3 regions of the Clostridium sp. HBUAS56017 genome follow, and region 3 is predicted to be linked to each of the others. Evidence: riboswitches for the same ligand, from Rfam matches in the RefSeq annotation. Region 3 holds a riboswitch; each other region holds the start of a gene.
The links. Region 3 has a riboswitch for S-adenosylmethionine ahead of FAY47_RS12300 (PLP-dependent aspartate aminotransferase family protein). Riboswitches for the same ligand answer to the same signal wherever they lie in the genome.
Positions count from the first base shown of each region.

Region 1: linked by a shared signal. The riboswitch ahead of FAY47_RS17065 (methionine ABC transporter ATP-binding protein) and the one ahead of FAY47_RS12300 (PLP-dependent aspartate aminotransferase family protein) in region 3 are both predicted to bind S-adenosylmethionine.
Region 2: linked by a shared signal. The riboswitch ahead of metF (methylenetetrahydrofolate reductase [NAD(P)H]) and the one ahead of FAY47_RS12300 (PLP-dependent aspartate aminotransferase family protein) in region 3 are both predicted to bind S-adenosylmethionine.

Region 1 is NZ_SULK01000025.1:17,191-20,474, reverse strand. Features, by position in the region: gene FAY47_RS17070 (methionine ABC transporter permease) at 1-175, opposite strand, end outside; gene FAY47_RS17065 (methionine ABC transporter ATP-binding protein) at 177-1,139, opposite strand; SAM riboswitch class I at 1,230-1,354, opposite strand; gene FAY47_RS21245 (methyl-accepting chemotaxis protein) at 1,683-2,108, opposite strand; gene thiE (thiamine phosphate synthase) at 2,202-2,843, opposite strand; gene FAY47_RS17050 (cysteine desulfurase family protein) at 3,069-3,284, shown strand, end outside.
Region 2 is NZ_SULK01000008.1:65,598-68,881, forward strand. Features, by position in the region: gene FAY47_RS08730 (cation:proton antiporter) at 1-717, opposite strand, end outside; sodium ion sensor (DUF1646 type) at 761-811, opposite strand; gene FAY47_RS08735 (MraY family glycosyltransferase) at 997-1,947, shown strand; SAM riboswitch class I at 2,003-2,111, shown strand; gene metF (methylenetetrahydrofolate reductase [NAD(P)H]) at 2,184-3,065, shown strand; gene FAY47_RS08745 (S-ribosylhomocysteine lyase) at 3,083-3,284, shown strand, end outside.
Region 3 is NZ_SULK01000013.1:65,768-69,051, forward strand. Features, by position in the region: gene FAY47_RS12290 (ABC transporter ATP-binding protein) at 1-1,353, shown strand, start outside; gene FAY47_RS12295 (GIY-YIG nuclease family protein) at 1,368-1,631, shown strand; SAM riboswitch class I at 1,671-1,774, shown strand; gene FAY47_RS12300 (PLP-dependent aspartate aminotransferase family protein) at 1,869-3,014, shown strand; gene FAY47_RS12305 (aminotransferase class I/II-fold pyridoxal phosphate-dependent enzyme) at 3,017-3,284, shown strand, end outside.

The sequences.
Region 1 (3,284 bases), on a different contig from region 3:
GTGTGTTTACTATAAAGTCTAACCCTTTATAAACCGCCTTATTCGGTTTTAATCCATTTTCATCTGTTAAAGTTAATATAATAGCTGGTATAAAACCAATTATCACTGCTAATATAGTTGATGGAACAACCATTACTAAAGTTTGTTGTATTGCTGGCCAAAGTAATTCCCACATACTATATTACCTCCCATTCTATATTTTTATCTTTTAAATAATTCATAACTAGGTTCTTGTCCTTTTCTTCTACATTTATTACTAAGCTACCAAGAACATTACTTCTAAACTTTTCTAGTTTGCCCCAAACTACTGAAAAATCTACATTTGTTTCTCTAGCCATTCTTGTGATTATTGTATTTTCAGAACAATCTGCTGGGAAGAATAACTTTATATTAACTCCTGTATCAGGTAGAGTTTCCTCCTCTTCTTCTCCTAAGAACTTCTTTAGAGATAGTCCTGGTTTTAAGAATAACTCATCTGATCTTCCTTCTATTTTAATTTTGCCCCCTTCGATTAATGCTACTTTTTCACATACTTCTTTTACTACTTCCATTTGATGTGTAACCATAACTATGGTAATTCCAAGTTCTTTATTAATCTTTAATAGCAAAGATAATATATCCTTTGTTATCTTTGGATCTAATGCCGATGTTGCTTCATCACATAAAAGTACTTTTGGTTCAAGTGCTAAAGCTCTTGCTATAGCAACTCTTTGTTTTTGTCCCCCACTTAGAGATGCAGGTTTACTGTTAATCTTTTCTTCTAGCCCAACTAATCTTAACAGTTCCATTACTCTCTCATCTATTTTTTTCTTACTGTAGCCCCAAACTTCAAGTGGAAGAGCAATATTTTGATATACTGTTTTTCTTTTTAGTAAATTAAAGTTTTGGAATATCATACCTAAGTCTTTTCTAAATTCTCTAAGTTCATTATTATTAAGCTTAGAAACTTCTTTCCCCATCACAATTACAGATCCATTATCATATGACTCAAGACCATTTATGCATCTAAGCAAAGTTGATTTTCCTGCCCCACTATGCCCGATAATACCGTAAATTTCCCCTTCATTTATGCTTATTGAAATATCTTGTAAAACTTCTACATCCCCAAAACTCTTACTTACATTTTTAATTTCAATCACTAATTGTCTCCTCCTCTATGAATGTAAGATAAAAAATAAATGCGCTAGAGAATAAATCTCTAGCGCAATAATAAACACTAAAATATTATTCTCTCATCTTTCAGTAATTTAAAAAATTTACCGCAGGATTTAGCACCATAGTAAAATAGTAAATGAACTATTATATTGGTTGCTGGGCTTCAAAGGGCCAGTCCCTCCACCACTCTTGATAAGATATCGTTGTATTAAATTTTCTGAGCAATTGCTTCATGTTATTTATAATATTATCTTAATTGCAATTTGTCAATATCTTTTTATGAATTTTTAACAAGACAAGCAGCAATTGAAGCAATCTCTTCTTGTTTTGCTGTTTCCTCTTCTTGCTTCTCCAACCCTAGCTGCCTCTATAGATACATTTATCATGTTAGTTTGATTAAACTATTTTCTTTATAAGAAAATTAAAAACTTTTATCGTAGTATTTTGTATAATTTCACATAAAAAAAGTTGCATTAATCAGAAATATCCCTAATCAATACAACTTTCCATTAAGCCAATTTTATAAACTAATTATTATTTTCTACAGCTTTTTGTATATTATCAATTGCTTCTCTTAAACTTTCACTCTTTTCATTTACAATATCTGCAACCTTATAAATATCAACTATCATCTTAAGCATTTCATTTTGATCTTTAACTGTTGATTCAGCCACCTTACTACTCATATCAGATAACTTCTTAACTTCTGTTGCAACTACTGCAAATCCTTTTCCAGCTTCTCCAGCTCTAGCAGCTTCAATAGATGCATTTAAAGAAAGCATATTAGTTTGAGATGCAATTCCCACTATTTCTTGTGAAGAATTTTTAAAACTATTCACCATATCCTTCATACTGTCTACTTTGCCATAAAGACTTTCTGCTGTACTCTTCATTTCATCAATTTCTTTACTAATTTTTTCAATAGACTTACTTATTGATTCCATTTGTTCCATGATATCCTACTCCTCTTTCCTATAGATTCCCAACCTAATTATTATTATATACCATTAAAATACTAAAACCAATATTCTATTATTGATTTCATACTATCTACCTAAATTAGCATTCAAAATACTTTTCAATTCTTTTGTAGTATTTCGTATATTTTGCTTTTGTAAAATCGCTGACACCACGGCTATTCCATCTATTCCTGACCCACTTAATTCATTAACATTCTTGTCATTTATTCCTCCAATTGCAACTACCGGAATACATAACTTACTTTTAATTTCTTTTAATGAATCATATGTAACCTTAACAGTATCTTCTTTCGTACTTGTAGCAAATGCAGCACCACAGCCAATATAATCTGCCCCATCTGCTTGAGCCTTTAATGCTTCATCCAAATTATGTGCTGATACCCCTACTAATTTATCTTTACCTAAAATTTCTCTAGCTACTTTGCAAGGTATATCACTTTGTCCTAAATGAACCCCTGAAGCATCAATAGTTTGAGCTATATCCAGTCTATCATTTATTATTAATGGTATATTATATTTATCGGTTACAACCTTAATTTCCTTAGCTATTTTATAAAAATCTAATGAAGATATTTCTTTTTCTCTAAGTTGAACTAAAGTCACTCCTCCAAGGATACTCTCTTCAACTGCTTTACTCAAATTTCTTCCTTTTAATACAGATCTATCTGTAACTAGATAAAGTGAATAATCAATAACTGATTTGTCCATTTATTTTTCCCCTTTTCTAAAACTCTTATATAAATTATCAATAAAAATTCCTAATTGCTGTATAAAAACTTACAATTCTCTTGTATACTATTATAGCTAATCAACTCTTTCATGACCATAGTATAAAGTGGTATTATTTTTTATATTTGAAATAATGTTATATTTACATTATACTAAGTATGTTTATATGAAATATAAGTAATAAATTTTCAGGAGGTGCTAACTATGAATATTTATTTAGATAATGCAGCAACAACTAAGCCTTCAAGCGAAGTAATTAACGCTATCTGTGACAGTATGAATAACTTCTATGCTAATGCTTCATCTCTTCATAAGCTTGGTATGGAATGTGATAAAAAAATAAATGAATGTAGAGAGGAAATTGCAAAAACTATAAATTGTTCTAAAGATGAAATTTATTTCACATCAGGTGGAAGTGAA
Region 2 (3,284 bases), on a different contig from region 3:
ACTTTCTGCAATATATGCTACTAGTATGGCAAAGGCTAGAGAAAATGTAAGAAGTTCTCTACCGGGTTTTATCTGTTTAGCAAATTTGTTAATAAGTTTTGGTAAATAAGCTATTCCAATTATAGAAAATAAACAGAATAGAATTATTTTTACAAAAACATATATAATCGGTAAAGAGGTTGAAGCCCCCCAATTTGAGCCAGAAGTTTGTGCAAATGCAAGAACTATAGATATAAGTATAAGGCCTAAAATATCGTCTATTACCGCTGCTCCCAGGATATTTATACCTGCTTTCGTATTAAGTTTACCAAGCTCTTTAAGAGTTTCTACTGTTATGCTTACACTTGTGGCAGTTAATATAACTCCTATAAATATATTTTCTAATAAGTTATCAAAAAATAAAGATGCACCTAAAGTTCCTAGAAAAAGAGGAAGTAGTATACCTGCTATTGCAATTATAAATGAAGATAAGCCAGCTTCTTTTAATTCTTTTACATTGGTCTCAAGTCCTGCAAGAAACATAAGGATGATAACTCCAAGGTTTGAAAGAAGTTTAATATTATCATCGTAATGTATAAGGTTTAATACAACAGGACCTAGTATTACGCCTGCAATTAAGGCACCCAAAACTTCAGGCATTTTTAATTTTTTACTTATTATACCTCCTAATTTTGTAAATATAAGAATTAAGACAATACTCAGTAAAGTTTTTTCCATAATACACCTCCATTAAAATAAAAAAAGGCAGAAAGTCCCTAAGGACTTCCCACCCTGAAAGTCAGATTATCTTGAATCAAAAAAATGTTCAACCGTAAAATAAAAATATAATGTTTTGCTACTAAAATCTTCTTTTGATATAATAACATATTTGTAGATGTTTTGCCAATATAGATGCATTTTAATATTTTTGTAATTGCTAAAAAAAGTCGATAATAGTATAATTCATATAGGACAATAAAAGAAAAAGGACAGATAAGTTTAAGGAGTAGATTTAATATGCAATATTTAATAACGCTGATAAGTACTTTCTTAATTGTTTTCTTAATTACTCCACCTATAATGAAGGTGGCTCATAAATTGGAATTTACAGATAAGCCAACTGAGCGAAAAAAGCATAGAGGACCAATACCACTTTGTGGTGGACTTGGGATTTATATAGGTTTTTTTATAGTATATTTTTTAACAATTAATGATGATAGACATGAAGAACTATGGATATTTATTTCAGCAACATTAATATTTTTAATTGGTGTAGTAGATGATTATTTTAAAACTAAAGGGAGAGAATTTCCTATATATCCAAGATTAATAATTCAGGTTTTAGCTGCAGTTTTAGTATTTAAAGCTGGTATAGTTTTTGAGGGATTTAGAAATCCATTTTCAGGGGAATATATATTGCTATCGAGAACTATACAATTTTTATTAACTATTACATGGATATTTGGCGTTACTACGGTAATAAATTGGTCAGATGGTATGGATGGATTAGCAGGAGGAATATCATTAATTTCTTCGGTTACATTCTTTTTTGCTGCAATAATACTTGGACAAGGAGTATCAGCTCAATTTTCAATTATACTGGCAGGAGCAATTTTAGGATTCTTAGTTTACAATAGGCATCCAGCAAGAATATTTATGGGGGATTCTGGTGCTAATCTTATAGGGTTTCTATTAAGTATTATAGCTATTGATGGTGCTTTTAAGCAAGCTACTGTTTTAAGTTTGTTTTTGCCAATATTGGCATTGGCAGTTCCTATATTTGACAATTTATTTGTCATATTTAAAAGATTCCGTGAAGGAAAACCTGTATATCAAGCTGATAGAAGTCAAATGCATTTTAGACTAGAGGAAAGAGGACTTAGTATAAATCAAATAGTTACACTTATACTAGCAATAAGTTTTATATGCAGTGGATTATCTATATTGCTACTGTTGATAAAAAAATAATTATATTTACAAAAGTGTATAAATAGTATATTATAATAACTATAAATTAATATTTATCTTATCATGAGAGGTGGAGGGACTGGCCCAGTGAAACCCGGCAACCAATATATATGTAATATGTGTATGATGGTGCTAAATCCTGCAGCAAAGCTGAAAGATAAGGGTTATTATAGTGTAGAAATTTATTATACCTAAAGGATAACCTTTAGGTATTTTTTATTAAAGGGGGCATTTATATGAAGATAGGCGAAATATTTGAAAATAAAAAAACTGTTTTTTCTTTTGAAATATTTCCTCCTAAAACGACATCATCGGTTGAGACTATTTATAGAACATTAGAAGAGTTAAAGGGATTGAATCCAGACTATATTAGTGTTACATATGGTGCTGGAGGAAGTATAACTGATAATAAAACGATAGAATTATCTTCATTGGTAAAGAATAAATATGGTATAGAAGCTGTAGCGCATTTAACTTGTATTAATTCATCTAAAGAAGATATAGAGTACTATTTAAATTCCCTGAAGAATAATAATATCGAAAATGTACTTGCATTAAGAGGAGATATACCAGCTGATGGACAAATGAAGGGAGAATTTAAATATGCTTCAGAAATTATTAAAAACATTAACAAATACAATGATTTTAATATTGCAGCAGCTTGTTATCCAGAAGGGCATATTGAAAATAAAGGTATGCTAAAAGAAATTGAAAATATGAAGAGAAAAGAAGAAGCTGGGGCCGCTTATTTTATTTCTCAGTTATTTTTTGATAATAACTTATATTATGATTTTCTTAATAAAGTAAAAGCTGCAAATATAAAAATACCAATTGAAGCTGGAATTATGCCAGTTACAAATAAAAAGCAAATAGAGAGAATGGTTTCATTAAGTGGAGCATCACTCCCAAAGAAGTTCACTAAAATCATGGATAAATATGAATATAATCCAGAAGCTTTAAGAGAGGCTGGAATAGCATACGCAGTAGAGCAAATCGTAGATCTTATATCTACTGGAGTTGATGGAATACATCTATATGTTATGAATAATTCATATTTAGCCAAAAAGATTAGTGGAAGTATTGAAACTATTTTAGCTACAGAAAATAAAGTTTATTAAGATAGGAGAATGTAAAAATGGAAAAAGTAGAAAGTTTTGAATTAGATCACAGAAAGGTAAAAGCACCTTATATAAGAAAGTGTTGTTTATTAGATGGACCAAAAGGGGACAAAGTTACAAAATTTGATTTAAGATTCCTTCAACCTAATAAAGAAGCTTTTGGAACAGCAGCCATGCATGGACTTGAACATTTATTAGCACATGAACTTAGAGGAAGAT
Region 3 (3,284 bases):
CAAAATTTAAATCAAAGTATGACTCAAATGATTACATCTGTTGCTATGATTATTGGAGTATTAGCAATGATGTTATCAATAAGTATACCTATGACTATTGCGGCTTTATTAATACTACCTATTTCGATGGGGTTAATAGGCGCAGTTGTTAAGAAATCACAAAAGTACTTTAAATCTCAACAAGAATATTTAGGACATGTAAATGGTCAGGTTGAAGAAGTATACGGTGGACATAATATAGTAAAAGCATTTAATGGTGAAGAAGAAGCTGTAAAAGAATTTGATAAATATAATAACACATTATATGATTCAGCTTGGAAGTCACAATTCTTATCAGGTATGATGATGCCTATAATGACTTTTGTGGGTAATATTGGATATGTAATGATATCAATACTAGGTGGATGGCTTGCTATTCAAAAAGCAATTGAAGTTGGAGATATATTATCATTTGTTCAATATGTAAGGAGCTTTACTCAACCTATAGCGCAAGTAGCACAAATTGCTAACTTAATGCAATCAACAGCAGCTGCAGCTGAAAGAGTATTTGAATTTATAGCTGAAGAGGAAGAAGAACAAACTGTTCCAAATCCAGTATCTCCAAACGGCCTTGAAGGTAGAGTTGACTTTAAAGATGTTCACTTTGGATATAATCCAGATAAGACAATAATAAATGACTTTACTGCTAATATTAAGCCAGGGCAAAAGGTTGCGATAGTTGGGCCTACAGGTGCAGGTAAGACTACAATAGTTAAGCTTTTAATGAGATTCTATGATATAAATAGTGGGGATATATTAATAGATGGCAATAGTATAATGAACTTTAATCGTGGTGAATTAAGAGAGCTTTTTGGGATGGTGCTTCAAGACACATGGTTATTCAATGGAAGTATTAGAGAGAATATAAGATATGGTAAGTTAAATGCAACAGATGAAGAAGTTATAAAAGCAGCTAAAGCAGCTCATGTTCATCACTTTGTTAAAACATTACCTGATGGATATGATATGGAATTAAATGAAGAAGCTAGTAATGTATCTCAAGGACAAAAACAATTATTAACTATAGCTCGTGCAATACTTGCAGATCCTAAGATATTAATATTAGATGAAGCAACAAGTTCAGTAGATACAAGAACAGAAGTATTGATACAAAAAGCTATGGATAATCTTATGGAAGGAAGAACAAGCTTCGTAATTGCTCATAGATTATCAACCATCCGTGATGCTGATTTAATTCTTGTTATGAAAGATGGAGATATAATAGAGCAAGGAAATCATGAGGAGTTATTATCTGCTGGTGGATTCTATTGTGATCTTTATAATTCTCAATTTGAAAATTCAGAGATAGCTTAATATATATTAGTGGTATGAATTATGTTTATATTTTGTTATGTGGAGATGGATCTCTTTATACTGGATGGACAAATAATTTAGAAAAAAGATTCAAAGATCATTGTAATTCTAAAGGGGCCAAATACACTAGGGGTAGAGGCCCTCTAAAGATTGTTTATTTTGAAACTTTTGAGGATAAAGTAGATGCGATGAAGCGAGAATATGCTATTAAAAAGCTTAGAAGAGAAGAAAAGGATAATTTGATTAAAAATTTCAAAGAACATGTTGACATTGATTAGGAAAGATGTATAATTATATGTAATTAAATAAATAAGTTTATCTTATTAAGAGTGGTGGAGGGACTGGCCCTTTGAAGCCCAGCAACCTGTAATTATTTATTACGTGGTGCTAAATCCTGCAGGTTTATCCTGACAGATAAGAGGAATTAGTAGTCTCATTATGACTATATATTTGACTAACAATAGTCGCTTCTTATATAAAGAAGCGGCTTTTTTTATTTTGAAAGGGGGCTAATTATGAATTTGAATTTTGAAACAACAGTAGTAAGAGGTGCATCAGGAGGGGATAGGCATACTGGGGCAATAAGTTTTCCTATTTATCAAAGTGCAACCTTCAAGCATCCTGCATTAAATGAAAGTACAGGATATGATTATTCAAGACTTCAAAATCCAACTGTAGAAGAATTAGAAAAGACTGTAGCTTTATTAGAAAATGGAAGGTATGGGTTGGCGTTTGCAACAGGTTTAGCAGCTATAAACTGTATTGTGCATCTTTTTAAAGCTGGGGATCATTTAGTTATTTCAGAAGATCTATATGGAGGTACATTTAGACTTTTTGGAAGTATTTACAAGGAGCTTGGTATAGAATCAACGTTTGTAGATACTAGAGATTTTTTAGCAGTGAAAGATGCTATTAAGGAAAATACTAAAGGGATATTTATAGAAACTCCATCTAATCCATCGCTAAGAGTTACAGACATAAGAGGCATTGGAAGGATAGCTAAGGAGAAGGACTTGATATTTATCGTTGATAATACTTTTCTTACTCCTTATTATCAAAAACCATTAGATCTTGGAGCTGATTTAGTTATTCATAGTGGAACGAAATATTTGGGAGGACACAATGATGTTTTAGCTGGATTAATAGTTGCAAAGGATGATAGATTTATTGAAAGATTAAGATATATTAATATGTCTACAGGAGCAACAATAGGGCCTTTTGAAGCTTGGTTAGTTTTAAGAGGAATAAAGACGCTGCACATACGTTTAGAGAAGTCAGAAGAAAGCGCTATAGTTATTGCTAACTGGTTAAAAGAACAAGATGAAGTTTCGGATGTATATTATACAGGATTGGAAGAACATGAGGGATATGAAGTGAATAAATCTCAAAGTACAGGATTTGGTACAACTTTATCCTTTAGAGTTAAAGATAAAAAACTTGTAGAAAAAATATTAAAAAGAGTTAAGGTTGTATCTTTTGCAGAAAGCTTAGGGGGGGTAGACACACTTATAACGTATCCATTTACTCAAACCCATAGTGAAATACCAGATGATCTTAGAAAAAGACTTGGGGTAGATGAATATTTACTGAGATTATCTGTTGGTATTGAAAATATTAAAGATATATTAGATGATTTAAAACAAGCAATAAAGGGGGAATAGAAATGAGGATAGGGACAAAATTAATTCATTCAGAAGGAAGTATAGATAAAAATACAGGAGCTTTAAGTACACCGATATATCAAGCATCAACATTTCATCAATTTGATATAGATAACTTTGGAAAATATGATTATTCAAGATCAGGGAATCCGACTAGGGATGTTCTGGAAAATTTAATTGCGGAACTTGAAGGTGGAGATGGAGGATTTGCTTTTGCTTCAGGAATGGCAGCAATATGCTCAGTATTAAGCATATTTTCCGCTGGAGATC